DNA from 4 places in the Alteromonas sp. W12 genome. Region 1 is predicted to be linked to each of the others. Evidence: predicted binding sites of a transcription regulator. Region 1 holds the regulator's gene; each other region holds the start of a gene.
The links. The regulator LexA, encoded in region 1, represses DNA repair genes until DNA is damaged. The targets are predictions, from matches to a motif close to TACTGTATNNNNATACAGTA.

Region 1 (4,664 bases):
CTTCTAGTGCCATCTTGCTGCCTTTTAATGCCGGGAACACGCCAGGTAAACCTTCACCATTTGGCATATGGCAAGCAGCGCACGTTGCGTTGTATACTCGCTCGCCCTCTTTCATCAGTTCATCCATAGACATATTCATAGAAAGTAGACGCTGCTCTTCTTCTTTTGCTTTACGAACAATCTCTTCTTGTTCGCCCATCCACTTTTCAAACTCGGCGGGTTCTTTAGCAATTACCACAACCGGCATATAGCCATGGTCTTTACCACAAAGCTCTGCGCACTGTCCGCGATAAATACCAGGCTCATTCACCTTGGCCCAAGACTCGTTAATAAAGCCGGGGTTGGCATCTTTTTTCACGGCAAAGTCAGGAACCCACCAAGAGTGGATAACGTCGTCAGAGGTAATAAGAAAGCGTACTTTTTTCCCAGTAGGAATAACCAAGGGACGGTCAACTTCCAGCAGGTAGTTATCTGTTTTCTGAAATTTGTTTTCTATTTGCTCGCGCTGAGTGGCGAGTAAAGAATAAAACTCTACATCGCTATCCATATACTTGTAATGCCATTTCCATTGAGAGCCTGTTACTAACACCGTCATGTCAGGCTCAGACGTGTCTTCCATAGCAATTAGAGTATTCGCTGCGGGTACCGCCATGAAGATAAGAATAAGGAAAGGAATAACGGTCCAAGCAATTTCAACCTTCACGTTTTCGTGAAAATTAGCTGGCTTGGCACCACGGGACTTCCTATGTAGATACATTGAGGCGAACATCACGCCAAAAACTACAACCGCGATACCTACACAAATGAAGAACATCAACATATGGAGGTCGTATACCTGCCCACTGATGTCGGTAGCACCGCGTCTCAAATTAAGCGAAGAGGCTTCTTCGCTTGCTTCTTGCGCAAAAAGCAAAGGGGAAAAAAGCAAAATTGGTATACTAGAACACCATTTTGCGAAAACGGTCGTTAGTTGTTTCACTCAGCACCTCCGTAATGGCGTGGTCAAAGACGCTGATTAATTTGCGCGATGCCCTACCAAATGGTTTGCGAACGATTGACCCATAACCTCAACTTGTAAAACAAATTTAGAGTCATTGTTATTATTTTGTTAATCTCTGTATAAGAATTGCGCAATAATGTCGTGCCGTCTAGTCTTTTCTATTAAAAATTTAACGAAGTGGTTAATTTTTAATCATTTACTAAAATGGTCGCGGGGGATTTGAAGTGCAAAAAGAGAAAGCGATTGCTGTGGGATGTCCTTGGAATCAAACAGGCATTTTGAACACAGGGTTAAAGTAAATGCTCGCCTAACTAGTTAAGAAATCAATAAGTAACCGATGACTCAATGTCGATTTCAAACAAAATTCAAAATAAAAAATGGAAAATACTCGAAGCATTCATAGAAAGAATAACGTGAGTAAAGATAAAAATAAGTGCGCAGAAAACCAACAGGTTTGCTGGGCAAGATAAAATCTAAGTTGGCAGATTGAAGAAAAAAACAGGAACAAAAGACATAAAAAAAGCGGCTAACGTGCCGCTTTTATACAAACAAGCTAAAATACTACATCCAGTCAGCGTTTCTGATCACACCCACCGCAATACCTTCTATCGCAAAATGTTCAGTCGCCAAATCAACTTTTATTGGTGCAAACTCATCATTTTCAGCATGAAGCAATACTTCACGCCCGCGTTTCTCTAGACGCTTTACAGTGACGTCTTCATCTACACGCGCCACAACCACCTGACCGTTGTGTACATCAGTGGTACGATGAACAGCGAGAAGGTCACCGTCTAAAATACCAATGTCTTTCATGCTCATACCGTTGACGCGTAGCAAAAAGTCGGCATGGGGTTGAAACAGTGCAGGATCGACTTTGTAGTGCGACTCAACATGCTCTTGCGCCAAGATCGGCTCACCGGCTGCAACACGCCCAATTAACGGTAGGCCTTCTTCTTCTTGTGCGTCGTTATCAAGAGGGATATTGAGCTTAATGCCACGAGACGTACCAGGCAAAATTTCAATCACGCCTTTACGCGCCAATGCTTTCAAATGTTCCTCTGCTGCATTAGCAGAACGAAAGCCAAGCTGACGGGCTATTTCCGCACGAGTAGGCGGCATTCCCGTTTCTAACATGGTTGTTTTAATAAGTTCTAAAACTTCGGTTTGTCGAGCTGTGAGTGGGCGCATAAAAGACCTGTCTGTTCATACAGTTCCTGTAAGTATATACACCTAAAACTAAATAACAAGCACTTGCCGCGTCTTTTGCTATCAGTTTTAGCCACGTACTGACACTATTACTCATCCCATACGACTTGGTTTCTGCCCTGCTCCTTGGCTCTGTACAGCGCTTTGTCAGCAAGCGATAAGAGGGCGCTGAAATCCGCCTCAAAGGTGTCTTTGATAAATGTTGCGCCGATGCTGATCGATAAATTCATCGTGTCTGTCTTGTAGGTCACCCTTCCTTCTTCAACAGCAATGCGCAGTGCTTCTAGCTGCCTATGGATCTCTTCTTTCTTGTCACCTATCATGACTATTGCAAACTCTTCTCCTCCTAATCGAGCCACGACATTTGGCGCTTGATTATGTTTAGCTATTTTTCTCGCAACAGCAATAAGCGCCTGATCTCCAGCATCGTGACCGTAGGTATCGTTTACTTTTTTGAAGTGATCAATATCGACAATAGCAACACATCCTCGACAATGTTGTTTTGAAAATGAGATGCACTCGTCAAGGAACGCGCGTCGGTTATAAAGGCCCGTTAAAGAATCAGTCATCGCCAAATGCCTAAGCTTCTCTTCAGCAACGGCTCGGGCTTCCTCAAGCTCTACTGCGTAGAACAAGCCAGCCAAAGCATCTAAAAAGGGCTGTAGAAACTCAGCATCTTCGTCAGTGTAGGTATCAAACTTGTTCGCTAAACCGACCATTCCCACTACTTTATCTTTCACTTTTATTGGTAGGCCTAAAAATCGGCTAATGCGCGGATGACCGTGCGGAACACCTTTGGAATTAGGGTGACTGTTTGGCGCATTACTAATGGTAACTTCTCCCGTTAAAATTGAGGTTCCAAAAAGGTTATCGAAGTTACTAAAGTAGAGGTTTCGTTTTTTGTACTCTGCATATTGAGAAAAGCTACTGTTATCCCAAACAATTTCAGAAATCGCATGAATGAAAAGTCTAGATGAGCTACCGTCTCCTTTCATTTGGCCGACGAAGGCAAACTGGCTATCTGAGATATCTATGAGTTCGGCCAATACGGACTGACACGCCATCGTCAAGTCATTGTTCTGGAGATATGATGCCCGGGTTTTATTGATAAATTGAAGGAGCTGGGTTTTCTTTCTCTCATGCAGTTCGCTTTCCATTCGTTGCGTTATATCTCTATGAATACCTGCTATTCGAACCGGCTTACCTTGGGCATCTGTCTCAACGGTTTTCCCATAACTTTCAACCCAAACCCAAGAGCCATCAGTGTGTTTCATGCGAAATGTGGTGTTAAAGACTTTGCTCTTACCAATTAGATGCATGTTGAGCTGCTTTTCAACTTTGACGTAATCCGCGGGATGAATGAGCTGTCTAAAAAAGCGGGAGCCACTGTCATAGTATTCATACTCAAGACCAACAATGTCGCACCAGCGCTTGTTGACTTGATTAACATCGGCGGCCAAGTTCCAGTCCCATGTTCCTAACTCTGAAGCCTCGAGTAATAAACGCATCCGCTGATTGGTTTTGTTGAGCTTATCTTCCACATACTTTTGGTCACTAGTGTCAAACAAAAATGCTTGAACCGAGTACAACATGCCGTCTTCGCGAAAATTTGCCGTTGATATCATGCTCACCCAAATAGTACGCGTTGGCGTCCTTATCTGAAGACGGCAGGTGTGCGTTTCAACACCTTCCATGTGGGCCTGCATAGCAAAGGTAAAATCACCCTCCGCCTCCTCAGACAGCACCTCACTCAATGCCACCGTTCCAGTGAGCAAATCTTGGGGTGAAACTCCCAATACACGCTCACTATTTTTCGAGATATACACCAGCCTCAACGACGTATCATAGCGCCACGTTGCCAACACAATAGGAGACTTCTCAATAAGCCCATGCTCGCGTTTAAGCGCTTCGTGTTCTCTTGAAAGCGAAATATGCTGACTAACCAAAGCACCTATTCTCTCTAAAACTTCTAAGTGTTTTGCGTCTATTTCTCTTGGCACGGTATCAATTAAACATACGGCACCGATTACCTGATCATTTATCTCGATCGGCGTTCCTGCGTAGAAACAAATGTGAGGTTCTCCGGTGACGAGAGGATTATGCATAAACCGTGGATCTTCTTGCGCGTTGCTAACAACCACCTGCTTGCGCTCTTCAACGACGTGACTACAAAACGCATGTTCACGAGTGACTTTAGAAAGAGTGGTTCCGTAGTGTGCTTTAAAGGTTTCTTCAAACTCTCCGACGACGCCAATGAGTGCGATCGGCACCTTGTATGCCTCTGCGAGCACCATCATTAAATCATCAAGATCTAACGGCACTTCGCTATTGAGCATAAAGTCATCAATTGTCTTTAACCGGCTTTGATCATCCACTACTGCTTGCTCATATTCATTTGCCCTTATAAAAGTAGTAACAGTCCGGCTGTACCGCAATTAAATACAGCTAATGTTACGTT
Region 2 (4,664 bases), on a different contig from region 1:
TGCGCCGACTAAGTCAGGTGACGAAGGATATTGTGCGTAAAGCTGATGTTTTTGCCCGTTTCGGCGGCGACGAATTTGTATTGCTTCTGCCTAATATCAGCGAGCAAAACGCCCTTAATTTGGTGGAAAAAGTACGTGAAGGAATAAACGCAATCGTTATTTCAGAAGTGTCATTATCATCGAGCTTCGGCGTCACTCTCATGCAGCAAAGCGATACACTCGAGACACTTATTCAGCGCGCCGACCGCGCGCTCTACACATCAAAAGAAAAAGGCGGCAACACAATAACCCTCAAATAATGGGGTCAGAGTACATTTAATCGCTCAAAAACCCCTGAAGACGAAAATGTACTCTGACCCCATTATTACGAAAGCAGACATGTACTCTGACCCCAATTTTATACGTGGGAGTTATCTTCTAGTACGTTTTGGCGCATGGATTCACATGGACTTTGACAAACCGGTCTCCCAACCACTTTAGCTGGAACACCCACCACAGTAACGTGAGCTGGAACACTATTAAGTACAACGCTACCAGCGCCTACTTTTGAGCCTTCACCTATCTCAATATTTCCAAGGATCTTGGCGCCAGCGCCAATTAACACGCCTTGGCGAATTTTAGGGTGACGGTCGCCCGACTCATTACCGGTACCACCTAATGTAACGCTCTGCAAAATAGATACGTTGTCTTCAACCACTGCAGTTTCGCCCACTACAATGCCAGTTGCGTGGTCAAACATGACGCCTTTACCAATACGCGCAGCAGGGTGGATATCTACACCAAAGCTTGCAGAGTTGCGGCTTTGTAAGAATAAAGCAAGCTGGTGACGACCGTGCACCCAGAGGTAATGCGCCATTCTATGCACCTGCACAGCATGGAAACCTTTGAAGTGAAGTAAGGGGGTAAGGTAATCGTTGACCGCCGCATCCCGCGCCTTAATCGCTAGAATGTCAGCAATAGCCGCTTCGCTGATGCCAGGCTCAAGCAAGTAAGCTTCATCGAAAACTTCACGAATGGCGAGCGCAGGCATGACGTCGTCTGCCATTTTGTTCGACAGAATAAAGCTTAGCGACGATTCAAAGTTGTGATGTGCAAGAACACTGGCATGCACATAGCTAGACAGCAAAGGCTCTTTTTCAGCAACAACTTGCGCTTCTTGTTTCAGCGTAGACCAAAAATCGATGGGCGTTGTAAGTGCGGTCATGAGCATGTCCCGTTATATAAAAATGCTGTGTTCTATAAGAAAATTGAGTAAGCAATCTAACTTGTTCCTTGCTGGGCATATCTATGCTGACAAAAGGGAACGCGTAAAAGTTTACCTGAGTTTGATGTGATGCAATACCGATGTGATACCGACCAAGCGCATAATTCGATCAATTTATCGAATTAATTCGTTATAGCTAATAACCGTATCGTACATGTATACATCGTTAAAGCACTCTGCTCTCTCGCTGCGTCTAACTGAGTGCTTCCATTAACTTAATAGAACGTTCAGAGCGCTCGTATCTTTCATTAAATAATACTTAAAATCATGATTGCACACGAACGTATAATGCCGTTGAAGTTTATCTTCACTGGGAAAAACTGGACTGTATAAATTAACAGGCAGGTGGCATAATAGCGCGTTGCTGAATGTATAACACTATCAACTAACAGGTACCACACTATGGATGTATCTCGACTGCTAGACGAGCTAAACGAAAAACAGCGTGAAGCAGTAGCAGCCCCACTATCTAACGCCCTAGTTTTGGCTGGCGCGGGCAGTGGTAAAACCCGCGTATTAGTGCATCGCATTGCGTGGTTAATGGAAGTCGAAAACATCGCCCCTTTTTCTATTTTGGCAGTGACCTTTACCAATAAAGCAGCCAAAGAAATGCGCGGCCGAATAGAGTCGTTGATGGGTCGCAGCCTGCACAATATGTGGATTGGTACCTTCCACGGGCTTGCGCATCGCTTACTACGTGCGCACCATGCAGAAGCCAACTTGCCTGAGAATTTTCAGATAATTGATTCGGACGATCAATATCGACTTATTCGCCGCATTCTGAAGGCCATGAACCTGGACGAAAAGCATTGGGCGCCTCGTCAAATTCAGTGGTACATAAATGGCAACAAAGACGAAGGCTTGCGCCCTCAGCACATTGAAACCCACGGCGATCATATTCAAAAGACCATGCGCGAAGTCTATGCGGCATATCAAGACGCTTGTGACCGTTCAGGCTTGGTAGATTTTGCTGAACTGTTGCTACGCGCACATGAATTATGGGCTAAAAACCCAGAAGTATTAGCCCACTATCAACGTCGTTTCCGTGCAGTGTTGGTAGACGAATTCCAAGATACCAACAATATCCAATATGCATGGCTTCGTATGCTGTGTAGTGGTGGTAATAATAACATTATGATTGTTGGCGACGACGATCAGTCTATTTACGGCTGGCGCGGCGCAAACGTAGATAATATTCAGCACTTCCTGAAAGACTTCAACGAGCCTAATACTATTCGCCTTGAGCAGAATTACCGCTCTACAGGAAACATTCTTAAAGCGGCGAACACGGTTATCGACAACAATACGGGCCGCTTAGGGAAAGAGCTTTGGACGGAAGACGCGCAAGGCGAGCTTATTTCTGTATATGCGGGTTTCAACGAGCTAGATGAAGCGCGCTTTATTGTTTCGAAAATCAAAGATTGGCTGAATCAAGGCAACGCCCTTACTGATACCGCCATTCTTTATCGAAACAACGCCCAGTCTCGAGTACTGGAAGAAGCCTTGCTACACGAAGGGCTGGCGTATCGCATATACGGCGGTCTGCGCTTCTTCGAACGCCAAGAAATTAAAGACGCCCTTGGCTATATGCGCATGGTAAGCCACCCGCACGACGATGCAGCTTTCGAGCGTGTAGTAAACACCCCAAGTCGCGGTATTGGTGAGAAAACCTTATCGCAAGTGCGCGACACCGCGCGAATGCACAACTGTTCAATGTGGCAGGCGTGTCAGTTGCTCATTAATGAAGGTGGCTTCAAAGGCCGCGCGCTAAACGCTATGCAAAGCTTTGTATTGCTAATTACTGAGCTAGAGCAATCCACGTTAGATGAGCCCCTTGACCAACAAGCCGATAAAGCTATTCGCCAGTCTGGTCTGTACGCTATGTACCAAGCAGAGCGCGGAGAAAAAGCTCAAGCACGTCTAGAAAACTTAGAAGAATTGGTTACTGCATGTAAAACCTTTATCGTGCCTGAAGAAGCCGAAGAAATGTCGCCTCTGGCAGCCTTTCTAGCTCATGCGTCGCTGGAAGCGGGTGAAACCCAGGCGGATAAAGACCAGGACGCCGTGCAGATGATGACCATACACACCGCCAAAGGCCTTGAATTTCCGCTGGTATTCCTAGCAGGTGTAGAAGAAGGCATGTTCCCTAGCCAAATGACCAACGACGAGCCAGGTCGAATGGAAGAGGAACGCAGACTTTGCTATGTTGGTATGACCAGAGCAATGCAAAAGTTGTATATTACTTATGCAGAAAGTCGTCGACTCTATGGCCAAGATAAGTATCATACTGCTTCTCGATTTATTCGCGAAATGCCAGCAGACTGCGTTGAAGAGGTTAGGCTGAAATCGACGATTTCGCGGCCCGTGCACAACCGCTTTAGCCAAGCGACGTCGCACGCCAGTTTTGAAGAAACGGGCTTTAGTTTAGGTGAGCGAGTTGTACACCGTAAATTTGGCGAAGGGATCGTACTTAACTACGAAGGGAGTGGTGAGCACGGTCGAGTTCAAGTAAACTTCGACGAATTTGGCAGCAAATGGCTGGTACTTGCTTACGCAAAGCTGGAGAAAGCGTAACATTATTAATAGGCAAGGTAGCCTAAACCTAAGTTGAAATGTATGCAGCAACACGTGCTGATCATCGAAAATGGTGAAGGCAACCTTGAACTTATAGCGAAATTAGTACGCCGGGCAGGTCTTACCCCCGTTGGCGCAACGTCGCTGACAGAAGGCAAAGCACGGTTTTCGCAAAATATGCCGGAAACCTTTCTGTGTGCTATTGTTGCATACTCGCTTCCCGATGCACCAAAAGGCGAAGCCATCGACTTTACGGTTGAGTCTTTCATTCCCACCATTGCTACAACAGAAAGTTTAGATAGCGCTATTCGCGATAAAGTCCTAGAACGTGACGTTGTCGATTACATTCCCAAAGAAAATTCGCAGAACTACGACTACCTGAATCGTCTTATTAGCAGATTAGAAAAAAACAAGTCTACTGGCGTCGTCGTCGTAAGCACTAATCGGGTGTTGCGCTCAAAAACCGTTTCATTACTTCAGCGCCACAATTTTATTGCGTTTGAATGCCTAACGGCTACAGACGCTATGCAATGCTTGTCTGAACACAAAAACGTACGTCTTGTTATCACTGACAACACGTTGCCTGATATGACAGGCACGCACTTTGTCGCCAGTTTAAGAAAAGCCTTTTCGAAAGAGCAGTTGGCAATTATGGGCGTTGCTGGAGGCAAAGGCATGTTAATGTCTGCGCACTTTATTAAAAGTGGTGCAAATGACTTCTTACGAGTGCCCTACTGTCATGAAGAATTCTTGTGTCGCGTGATGCAGAACGTGGAATATATTGAGAGCGTTGAAGAAATTCGTCGTGTGGCCAACACCGACTATT
Region 3 (4,664 bases), on a different contig from region 1:
ATTGTGATTCAAGACGACAAAAACCCAGACAACATTGATGTATTCACTGCCCTTAGAAATAGCGCGCATTACAATGTAAATAGCCTATTTGCAGAAGAGGAAAACCGGGAGCCTTCTAAAGATTCAATCACGCTAGTTCATGGTTTGTTGGGCAGTTACCCTGACGCATTCTGGTATATCAATGCCTCAGAGATAACGTCTTCGATTGAGAAGCTTAAATCCATTAAAAGCGAAGCCGATTACAAAGCCCTGCTCGACGATGTTGGCATGCGCCGAACCAACCCTAATTTTTGGGCGTTTAGTGATAAATTAATGCAATGGTCTAGCGAGCGCTATCCTATTGAAGGCGGTCTTCTCGACTATAATCGGTTAGAAGATCGCTAAACCTTGCGCTGTGTGCCGTTTTACGCTTTTCTTTTGCAAAAAACCTGTGCTAATGTCCAACCATTGGAAATGAAAGGACATTAGCATTCCATGCCCTATCAAACCGTTGCTTTAATTGGAAAACCTCAGCACGCTGCAACCCACGACAGCCTAAACATTCTTGCCGAATATTTATTGGCAAAAGGCTGTAAATTATTGGTTGAGGAAAGTATTGCTGAAGAGCTTGAAACCGAAAACTTCAAAAGCTGTAACCTTGTCACTATTGGCAAAGAGGCTGACCTTGCCGTTGTGGTAGGCGGTGACGGCAGCATGCTTGGTGCAGCACGTGTGCTCGCTCGCTTTGACATTCACGTTGTCGGTGTAAACCGCGGGAATCTCGGCTTTTTAACTGATATCCACCCCGATGATATTGTTCAACAACTTGACCTTATCTTTAACGGTGAATGCGTAGTAGAAGAGCGCTTCTTACTTGAAGTAGAAGTTTATCGACACGAAAAGCTTAAAAGTAACAACTCTGCTGTAAACGAAGTGGTGCTTCACCACGGAAAAGTTGCCCATATGATGGAATTTGAAATTTACATCGATGAGCAATTTGTATTCAGTCAGCGCAGCGACGGATTAATAGTAGCCACACCTACAGGTTCAACGGCTTACTCTTTATCAGCGGGCGGACCGATTATTATGCCTAAGCTAGATGCACTTACGTTGGTACCCATGTTTCCTCACACACTGAGCAGCCGTCCAATCGTTGTTGATGCTGACAGTCAGGTATCGATGAAAGTATCAAAGGTTAATAGTGACTCGCTACAAGTGAGTTGCGATAGCCATATTGTTCTGCCGGTGCTACCTGGTGATGAAATTCGAATAAACAAAAGCGTAGACAAGCTTCATCTTGTTCACCCTAAGGGCTACAGCTACTTCAATGTACTTCGTAAAAAGTTAGGTTGGGGTAGTAAGCTTTACTAACCTCCCTGCTCCATTTAGTCGATTCCATGTGCATTTATTACATAAGCCTGTAGCATTTTCTTGATTGCTACAGGCTTGAAAAATAAAGATTTTTTAATCTTCTCTAATTTCCTTAACGAAAACCAAGACTTATAGAAATATAAGACTTCGGCATACCTGTTGCACCTATTACTTCAAGTCGTCAGCACAAGGCCTTTGTTATTTGGCCTAAATGATGTTTCGCATCCCGCTGACTTATTTGCATTCAATAGGAGATATCATGAGTAACACCAATATCAAATTTACAGCCCCTGGAATGGATAACGATGCAGCTGCCAAAACAATCAAGGTATTGGATCAGCGATTGGTTGCACTATTAGATTTACAGTTAACGTTGAAGCACATTCATTGGAATGTAGTAGGACCAAATTTTATCGGTGTGCATGAAATGTTGGACCCGCAGGTAGATGCGGTACGCGAAATGACCGACACAATTGCAGAGCGAATTGCCACGTTAGGTGGCGTACCGAAAGGTACACCAAAAGCCATTGTTGAAGGTCGCAGCTGGAACGATTATGAATTGGGTAAAGGTTTAGTACTTGACCACCTTAAGGCGCTGGATGCCGTATATGACGGTGTAAATGGTGACCATAGAAAAGCGTTAGAGCTTTTAGGTGAAATTGACCCAGTATCGGAAGATATGATCACCGGCCAACTTGCAGATTTAGAACAGTTCCAGTGGTTTGTGCGCGCGCACATTGAGTCTGGCAGCGGTGAGCTACAGCAATAATGTATAATTGCTGGTAAGCCACATAGTTATTCGGACTACCTGCTATTTAATTGAAATTGAATTTTAAGGAGAGCTTACGCTCTCCTTTTTGCTATCAGGTTCTCTACTGCGTTGTGGAATTGTTTACCGCTAGCTTTTGAGTTATTCAGCTACTTAGCATTGAGCTAATTTACTACTGTATAACCACTGTAACGAACGCATCTAGCGCAGCCTATTATTAATGGGTTACTCATAACCACTCCTTTTCAAACGCTCTGTACAATATTGATTTCTTTAATCTTTTCACAATCCACTTTAATTTTTAAGTAAAATATTTACGACTTAACTTTACACAGAAAAAATACTGTATATATTATCAGTTATTGTATATATCATCATGTTCAACTTATTCGAGTGTGGTTATGTTAGCGCATCTTTCTATTTCTAATTTTGCTGTTGTAAAACAATTATCAGTTCAACTGGAAAACGGGTTGACTGCTATAACCGGAGAAACCGGTGCAGGTAAATCAATTGCTATTGATGCCTTAAGCTTGTGCTTAGGCGAGCGCGCTGATGCCAATGCGGTGCGAAAAGGCAGCGCAAAAGCGGAGATCATTGCTCACTTTTCTCTAAACGGCAATGTATTAGCTAAAGCCTTCCTCGATGAACATGAGCTCACCTCAGATGAAGATGAGAATAGCTGCTTTATTCGCAGAGTTATTTCAAAGGAAGGCCGTTCAAAAGCTTTTATCAACGGTATTCCCGCCTCACTTCAGCAGTTAAAAGGCTTAGGCCAGTTTTTGTTGGCCATTCACGGTCAAAATACTCACCTACAGTTGCTGAAAGAAGACCATCAAAGGGAATTAGTCGATGGTTACGCTAAGCACAACGACATATTAGTGCAGGTTAGAGAAACCTACTCTCTTTGGCGTGATAAGCAGCGCACGTTAAAGGCGCTTCAAGAACAAGCCCAGCAGCGCGAAGACAGAATTCAGCTGTTAACTTATCAGGTTCAAGAACTTGATGAATTCGCCATTGAAGAGGGTGAATTTGAAGAGTTAGAAATAGAGCACAAACGCCTGAGTAACGGGCAAAGCCTTTTAGAGCAAGCACAGACTAGCGTATACAATTTATATGAAAGCGATGAAGGCAACGCACTGTCAGTTATACAAAGCAGTATTGAACGTTTAGGCGAATTAGAGGCGCACGACGCTAGTTTAACGCCAATCATTGCAATGCTTAATGATGCAGCAATTCAAGTAGAAGAAGCGGCAGGAGAGCTACGTAGCTACTGCGATCACTTAGAGATCGATCCACTTCGCTTACAGCAAGTTGAGGCGCGCTATGCGAAGGCGATGGAACTTGCCCGTAAACATACTGTGATGCCAGAGGGACTTTATCAGCATCACCAAGAGCTAGCCGCCGAATTCAATGCTTTATCGGAACAGGAAACACTGTTAGGTACGCTTGAAGGCGAAGTAGAAGAAGCACGAGCAACGTATTTAACCGCGACCAAAGCGCTTTCCGAGAGCAGGCAACGTGCTGCTGGTAAGCTAAGCGAAGATATTGAAGTGCAAATTCGCCAAATGAATATGCCCCACGCAAAAGTGGATATTCAGATTCAATACGACGAACTTAAGAAGCCGGTGAGCACAGGTCTAGATACCGTAGAATTTAAAGTGTCTACCAACCCTGGTCAAGATGCAGACAAATTAGAAAAAGTCGTATCAGGTGGTGAACTTTCTCGTATAGGACTGGCTATTCAGGTTATCGCGAGCGGCCATCACGCTACCCCTACTATGATTTTCGATGAAGTCGATACGGGCATTAGCGGCCCAACAGCATCAATCGTTGGCGGGCTTTTACGTAAATTAGGTAAACAATCGCAAGTAATGTGTGTTACCCATCTACCTCAAGTAGCGGCACAGGCACATAATCAATTGTTTGTTACCAAGCTTACCGACGGGGAAAGTACTGAAACCCAGATGTTGGCGTTGACGAAGCAAGACAGGATCGATGAGCTTGCAAGACTATTAGCCGGTGATAAAGTAACCAAGTCGGCGCTAGCGAATGCAAAAGAACTGCTTAAAAGCGCAGCATCGAACTAAAATGCAGTTGATTGGTCATAGTTGTCAATGTAGCATGCCTTCGCGCTTGCAATAAAACAGTCTCGAAATTCGCTTTAGCGAAGTTCATTGACACTAACAAAGGCAATACTGGACAAATTAACGCATGAAGTTGCAACACCTATTAGTAATTCTTGGTATCACACTAACATCAACCGCTTGCTCGAACTGGATTTATCGAATCGACGTTCCTCAAGGAAACTTCCTTGATCAAAGAGATGTGGAAAAGCTGCGCGTTGGAATGACAAAAGAACAAGTTATTTATGTACTAGGTAACCCTGTTGTTCAAGACTCATTCGACGATGACACTTGGTACTACGTTTACGATATGAAGCGCGGTATGAAAAAGCGTGGTGAAGATTTTCAAAAGCAAATGGTGATTAACTTTGTAGACAACAAAGTGACAACGGTTGAAGGTGACTTCGAGTTATCTGAAGACT
Region 4 (4,664 bases), on a different contig from region 1:
TGGGTTGCTCGAACCACACTACGCTATCGCCGTCGGTGTGGCCTACCGCTAAGTGCATCACGTGAAGGGTTTCACCATTGAAGTAAATTTTTATTCCGTCTTCATAGGTGATAGTTGGCAGCGCTTCCGGTTTTATCTTTTCATCGTTAGCTAGGCGAACACGCACATTTTCGTGCGCCAGAATGGTCGCGCCTTTATGGCTGTGGAAAAACGCATTAGAGCCTGTGTGATCGCCGTGATAGTGCGTGTTTATCACATACTTTGGCTTGTCACTCCCGAGCTCACCAAGCTGCGCCGCTATCTTTTCTGCAAGCGGCGCAAATTGATCGTCGATGATCAAAACACCGTCTTCCCCAGCAGATACGCCGATATTTCCACCTGCACCTGTAAGCATGTGCACTGAGCCTTTTATCGCTGTCGCTTTAACTTCGACATCGGCAAATCTATCTTGTGCATTTGCGGGATTAATCGTTGAATAAACCAAAGGGCTCGCAGCAATAAACGCAGCCAAAATGTGTGCGCTAAAACGAGGTGCAGTTTTCATTATTATTTCCTTGTAAGAAGCCTGTTTATTAAAGACCTCTTACACTATGACCTAATTTCACAATTAGATCATTTTTTCATCATCTGGAATATTGCCAACATAGGCAAAACGGGGGAGTGTTTCTCCGTCTTTTTCAACCGACTCAACAAACATATCTAGTGGACGAACCCAAAGCGCTTTTTCGCCGTAGCATGGGCGGTAAACCACTAGCTTACTTTCATCTTCTGAATGCGTCGCCACTTCGTATACATCGTATAAATTACCTTTGTAATGCTTGTAGCGACCTGGGGTTTTAAGTTCTTTCGAGTCCATAACGTCCTTCATTAAAGTGGAAAAAAATAGTAAGGGTTAGCCAACCGCTTTCATTTGCCAAAGATTAAATGGTCTTAGAAACTAAACTCTGTGGGATTGGCCTTTAATCGGGTAATACAAAAGCGTCAGTCTATCGCATAGTATCAGTGCGTTAAGTATAACAAGTGGTTAGATTGAGGCTACTGCATGTTAGTACTTAAAAAGTACTGAGCTTATTGGCTAAATCGGTTCAAAAGGCAACACCAATTGCTGTGTTGATTGGTCGGCAGCAAGGCCTATGTGAACGCCAACAAGACGAATACCCCGGCCTGTTGCTCGTTCGAAGGCTTCCTGCATTAACGTGCGAAAATACGCTTCATCAAGCGTGGCACAGCGGTGCTCTACCGTAGTTAGTTGGAAGTCGTTAAACTTAAGCTTAACGCCCTGCGTGCGAATACGTACCGGCTTACCCGTACGCTTCTTGTGATTTTCCATTCGCTCTTGAAGCTTTTCAAATAAATGTGGCAAAAAATCTATGCATTGCTCGAAGGTGTGAATGTCTTCGCTTAGCGTGCGCTCTACGCCGATAGACTTTCGCTCACGAGATACCGATAGTTCACGCTCATCAATACCGTGAGCACGCTCCCACAGCACACTGCCAAATTTACCCAGCTCTTTTTGAATGCGCTCAAAAGGGTATTGGCGAACATCGTCGCAGGTATTAAGCCCCATACGCTGAAGCTTTTGCATGGTGACTTTGCCTACGCCCGGTATTTTCTTTAGTGGCATTTCGCGTACAAACTCATCGAGCTTATCAGGAGTAATAACACAAATTCCATCGGGCTTATTTTCATCGCTCGCCACTTTAGCAACAAACTTACAAGGCGCAACACCTGCTGAAGCTGTAAGCCCAAGTTCATTTTTAATGCGCTCGCGTATTTCTTCGGCAATTAACGTGGCGCTGCCACCGCAAAATTCACTGTTAGTCACGTCTAGGTAGGCTTCATCTAACGATAAAGGCTCAATGAGGTCGGTATAATCAGCAAATATCTTACGTATTTTTTGCGACTCGGCAGCGTACACATCCATGCGCCCTTTTACGAGGGTCAAGTTTGGGCATAGCTTTAAAGCATACGCTGTAGCCATAGCTGAGCGCACACCAAATTTACGGGCGGGATAGTTACAGGTAGAAATAACCCCTCGACGGTCGGCACTGCCGCCTATCGCAATGGGAATATCGCGCAAGGCTGGGTTGTCGCGCATTTCAACTGCGGCGTAAAAACAATCCATGTCGACGTGGATAATTTTTCGCATTACCTGCCTTTGTTCTTTACGTGCTTACGCAAAACTGTATAAAAAGACAGTATATTATTAAAAGCGTTTAATTACACTACCTCGTTATGGAATATTAATAAGATTAACTGGTCCTTAGTGTCTTATAAAAGGCAGGCGTTAAAACGAATGCATTTTATAAGGGAGGTTGACAGAACGAGAGTAGTCAATAAAAAACGGCGACACTCCAATGTGGAAGTGTCGCCGCTCAATCATATAAACGCCTAGAAGAGTATCAAAATTGACTCATGCGGAGTTACCTACTTCGCTCGGCCCAACCAATACATTACCCGTGATGTCGCCATCATCACTTCCAGGCTTCCCTCAGCAGATTTTCTCGCATGTAAAGAGTGACTGCGGGCCGGACCAATCAACGCTGGGCTTTTCCAGATACCGATGCCTTTAACCGTCATTTCGCTGAGTTCAGTAGAACCGTAGTAACCCCAATCATCCTCACTCGCCGACGTCACAAGAAGTGTCTGTTCAGTAGCGGTTACTGGATTGGCTGCCATGTCGACAATACTCATGTTTACCGAAACGTCTGATGTTTTAGACAAACTGGAGTCAGTAACATCAAATATAACCAGAGATTGGTTCTGATCGTTGTAACAAGCTAACTCTGATTCAGCGTCACTATCAGCGTTTATAAAGGTAAGGCGCGCGCAAGAAATGTCGGCGCTTGCCTGGATAGAGAAACCTGATGCTGTCGGCTTAAGTAATTGCGTTATGTCGTCGCCTTGAGAAAGCGCCACATACACATTGCCATTCATCGCGACAATATCAAAATCACGGAAATATTGAGGCATGGTGTAAGTAGCCAACATAACTTGATTGTTCACGTCGACCGCTTTTAATGTGCGACCATCAACGTACACTGCATCATCGAAACCATCGTTATTGAAGTCGAATGCCTTGATAACTGAGACATCGTTCGAATAATCGCCTGTAATCTCGTATTGAATAGAGAAATCATTCAATCGCATTACAGCGAATGCGCCGTCATAGGTTTCTGCACTAGGTAGGAATAAATCACCAGCACCATCATTGTTGTAATCGGTAGTTACAGCAATACTAGAGTTATCCCAGTTAGATGAAATCTCTTCACTCGTAATGTAATTCCCTGTGTTCTCCATTAGTAAGACTTTGGAGCCATCATAGCCGCTCCCCGTACTCGGTACGAAGAAAACAGCACGTTCGTCACCAGGATACAAATCTGCCCAGCCTGCCGCATTAAAGCTGTCTAGTTGATGTGTGGTTGCTGTCGTTTTTATTGTTGCAGAAGTGGCTGTGACATCTGCCGTTACAAGCAAATCTTCACCAGAATGTGTAGTACCAGTGCCCCATAACAGTTCGTTAAGGCCATCATTGTCGGCATCGCCAAGAGTTAGCGAAGTCGAACCATGATCAACCATATCAATGCTAAATACTGAAGTGAGCGTATTGTTAGACAGCTTCATGGCGTGGACATTGCCCCATTGGCAGTCCCCTATAAGCAATACAGGATTACTATCGTCAGTCAGTTTTCCTGCGCTAATGTCGCAAGTATTAAAATTCTCAACACTCGTAATTTGAGATTTGTTTTGTGCTGAGTACACATAGATGTAAGACCAACTGTCAGCGCCTACGATTTCATCAATACCGTCGCCATTTATATCGGCAACGGCAATGTGGCTACTACTAAATCCTGAATTCAAAAACCACTGGTTTTCACCAGATCCAAGGTCATAGACCAAACCTGAATTGGTAACCAGTTCTAACTGAGTGTCGGAATCCACATTACCCAGAGCAATTTCATAGGTATCTTCAGCGGTAAACGTAAATAAAGGTGTTTCGGGCGAACTAAGATCTACCACCACAATATCACTGGCTTCGCCGTAATCACGTGATAAATACAAGTAGGCCAGTTCATCGTCACCATCATTATCTATGTCACCGAGAACAGCACTATGTATGTAATTATCGGTGGTAAAAATCGTTGTTGCCGTTTCGTCAATGTCGGTAACAACGGATACGCCATGCTCAGATATCACTAGAATATCGGGATAATCATCGTTATCAAAATCAGTACTGAGAACTTGTTTTACTGCTCCACCTTGCTCGATTTTGTAGGGGTACATCCAAGTTTGGTTATAGCTGCCGTTTTGATAAGACAGCAAAAACACGCGATTTGCAGAATCGGTGGATAGAACTTCATTGTCACCGTCGTGGTCGAAATCACCCACTACCATCGAATTGTTCATTTTAGGCACTTCAATACCCGAGCGAGCTAACTCTTGAACCTCATTATTAGTTACTGAGACATGAGTTTTGACTACTTCAGCACCTTCTTCGCCAGTAGAAAAACCAAACGCGTAAAGCTGGGTTTTAAACAACTGATTACTCGGCGCTTGCCATGAAATTAATCCATCTTCATTAATGGTAGCACCTGAAGGCGCTGACACTAAGGCGGGTACCCCTTGGTTGTCACCAAGATCAGGGTCAGACACAATTGCTCTGA

Region 2: uvrD (DNA helicase II) is a predicted target of LexA. The motif match lies at 1,588-1,607, and genes of this name have one in related genera.
Region 3: recN (DNA repair protein RecN) is a predicted target of LexA. The motif match lies at 2,461-2,480, and genes of this name have one in related genera.
Region 4: dinB (DNA polymerase IV) is a predicted target of LexA. The motif match lies at 2,182-2,201, and genes of this name have one in related genera.

The regions. Positions count from the first base shown of each region.
Region 1 is NZ_LQXH01000008.1:113,434-118,097, reverse strand. Features, by position in the region: gene coxB (cytochrome c oxidase subunit II) at 1-979, opposite strand, end outside; gene lexA (transcriptional repressor LexA) at 1,562-2,188, opposite strand; gene AWH61_RS11890 (sensor domain-containing diguanylate cyclase) at 2,296-4,581, opposite strand.
Region 2 is NZ_LQXH01000010.1:149,909-154,572, forward strand. Features, by position in the region: gene AWH61_RS16135 (sensor domain-containing diguanylate cyclase) at 1-299, shown strand, start outside; gene cysE (serine O-acetyltransferase) at 398-1,204, opposite strand; gene uvrD (DNA helicase II) at 1,667-3,838, shown strand; gene AWH61_RS16150 (GGDEF domain-containing response regulator) at 3,881-4,664, shown strand, end outside.
Region 3 is NZ_LQXH01000001.1:996,845-1,001,508, reverse strand. Features, by position in the region: gene AWH61_RS04240 (fatty acid cis/trans isomerase) at 1-384, shown strand, start outside; gene nadK (NAD(+) kinase) at 475-1,350, shown strand; gene dps (DNA starvation/stationary phase protection protein Dps) at 1,610-2,119, shown strand; gene recN (DNA repair protein RecN) at 2,521-4,206, shown strand; gene AWH61_RS04220 (outer membrane protein assembly factor BamE) at 4,331-4,664, shown strand, end outside.
Region 4 is NZ_LQXH01000013.1:96,261-100,924, forward strand. Features, by position in the region: gene AWH61_RS18980 (MBL fold metallo-hydrolase) at 1-544, opposite strand, end outside; gene AWH61_RS18985 (DUF1653 domain-containing protein) at 608-856, opposite strand; gene dinB (DNA polymerase IV) at 1,076-2,149, opposite strand; gene AWH61_RS18995 (FG-GAP repeat domain-containing protein) at 2,428-4,664, opposite strand, start outside.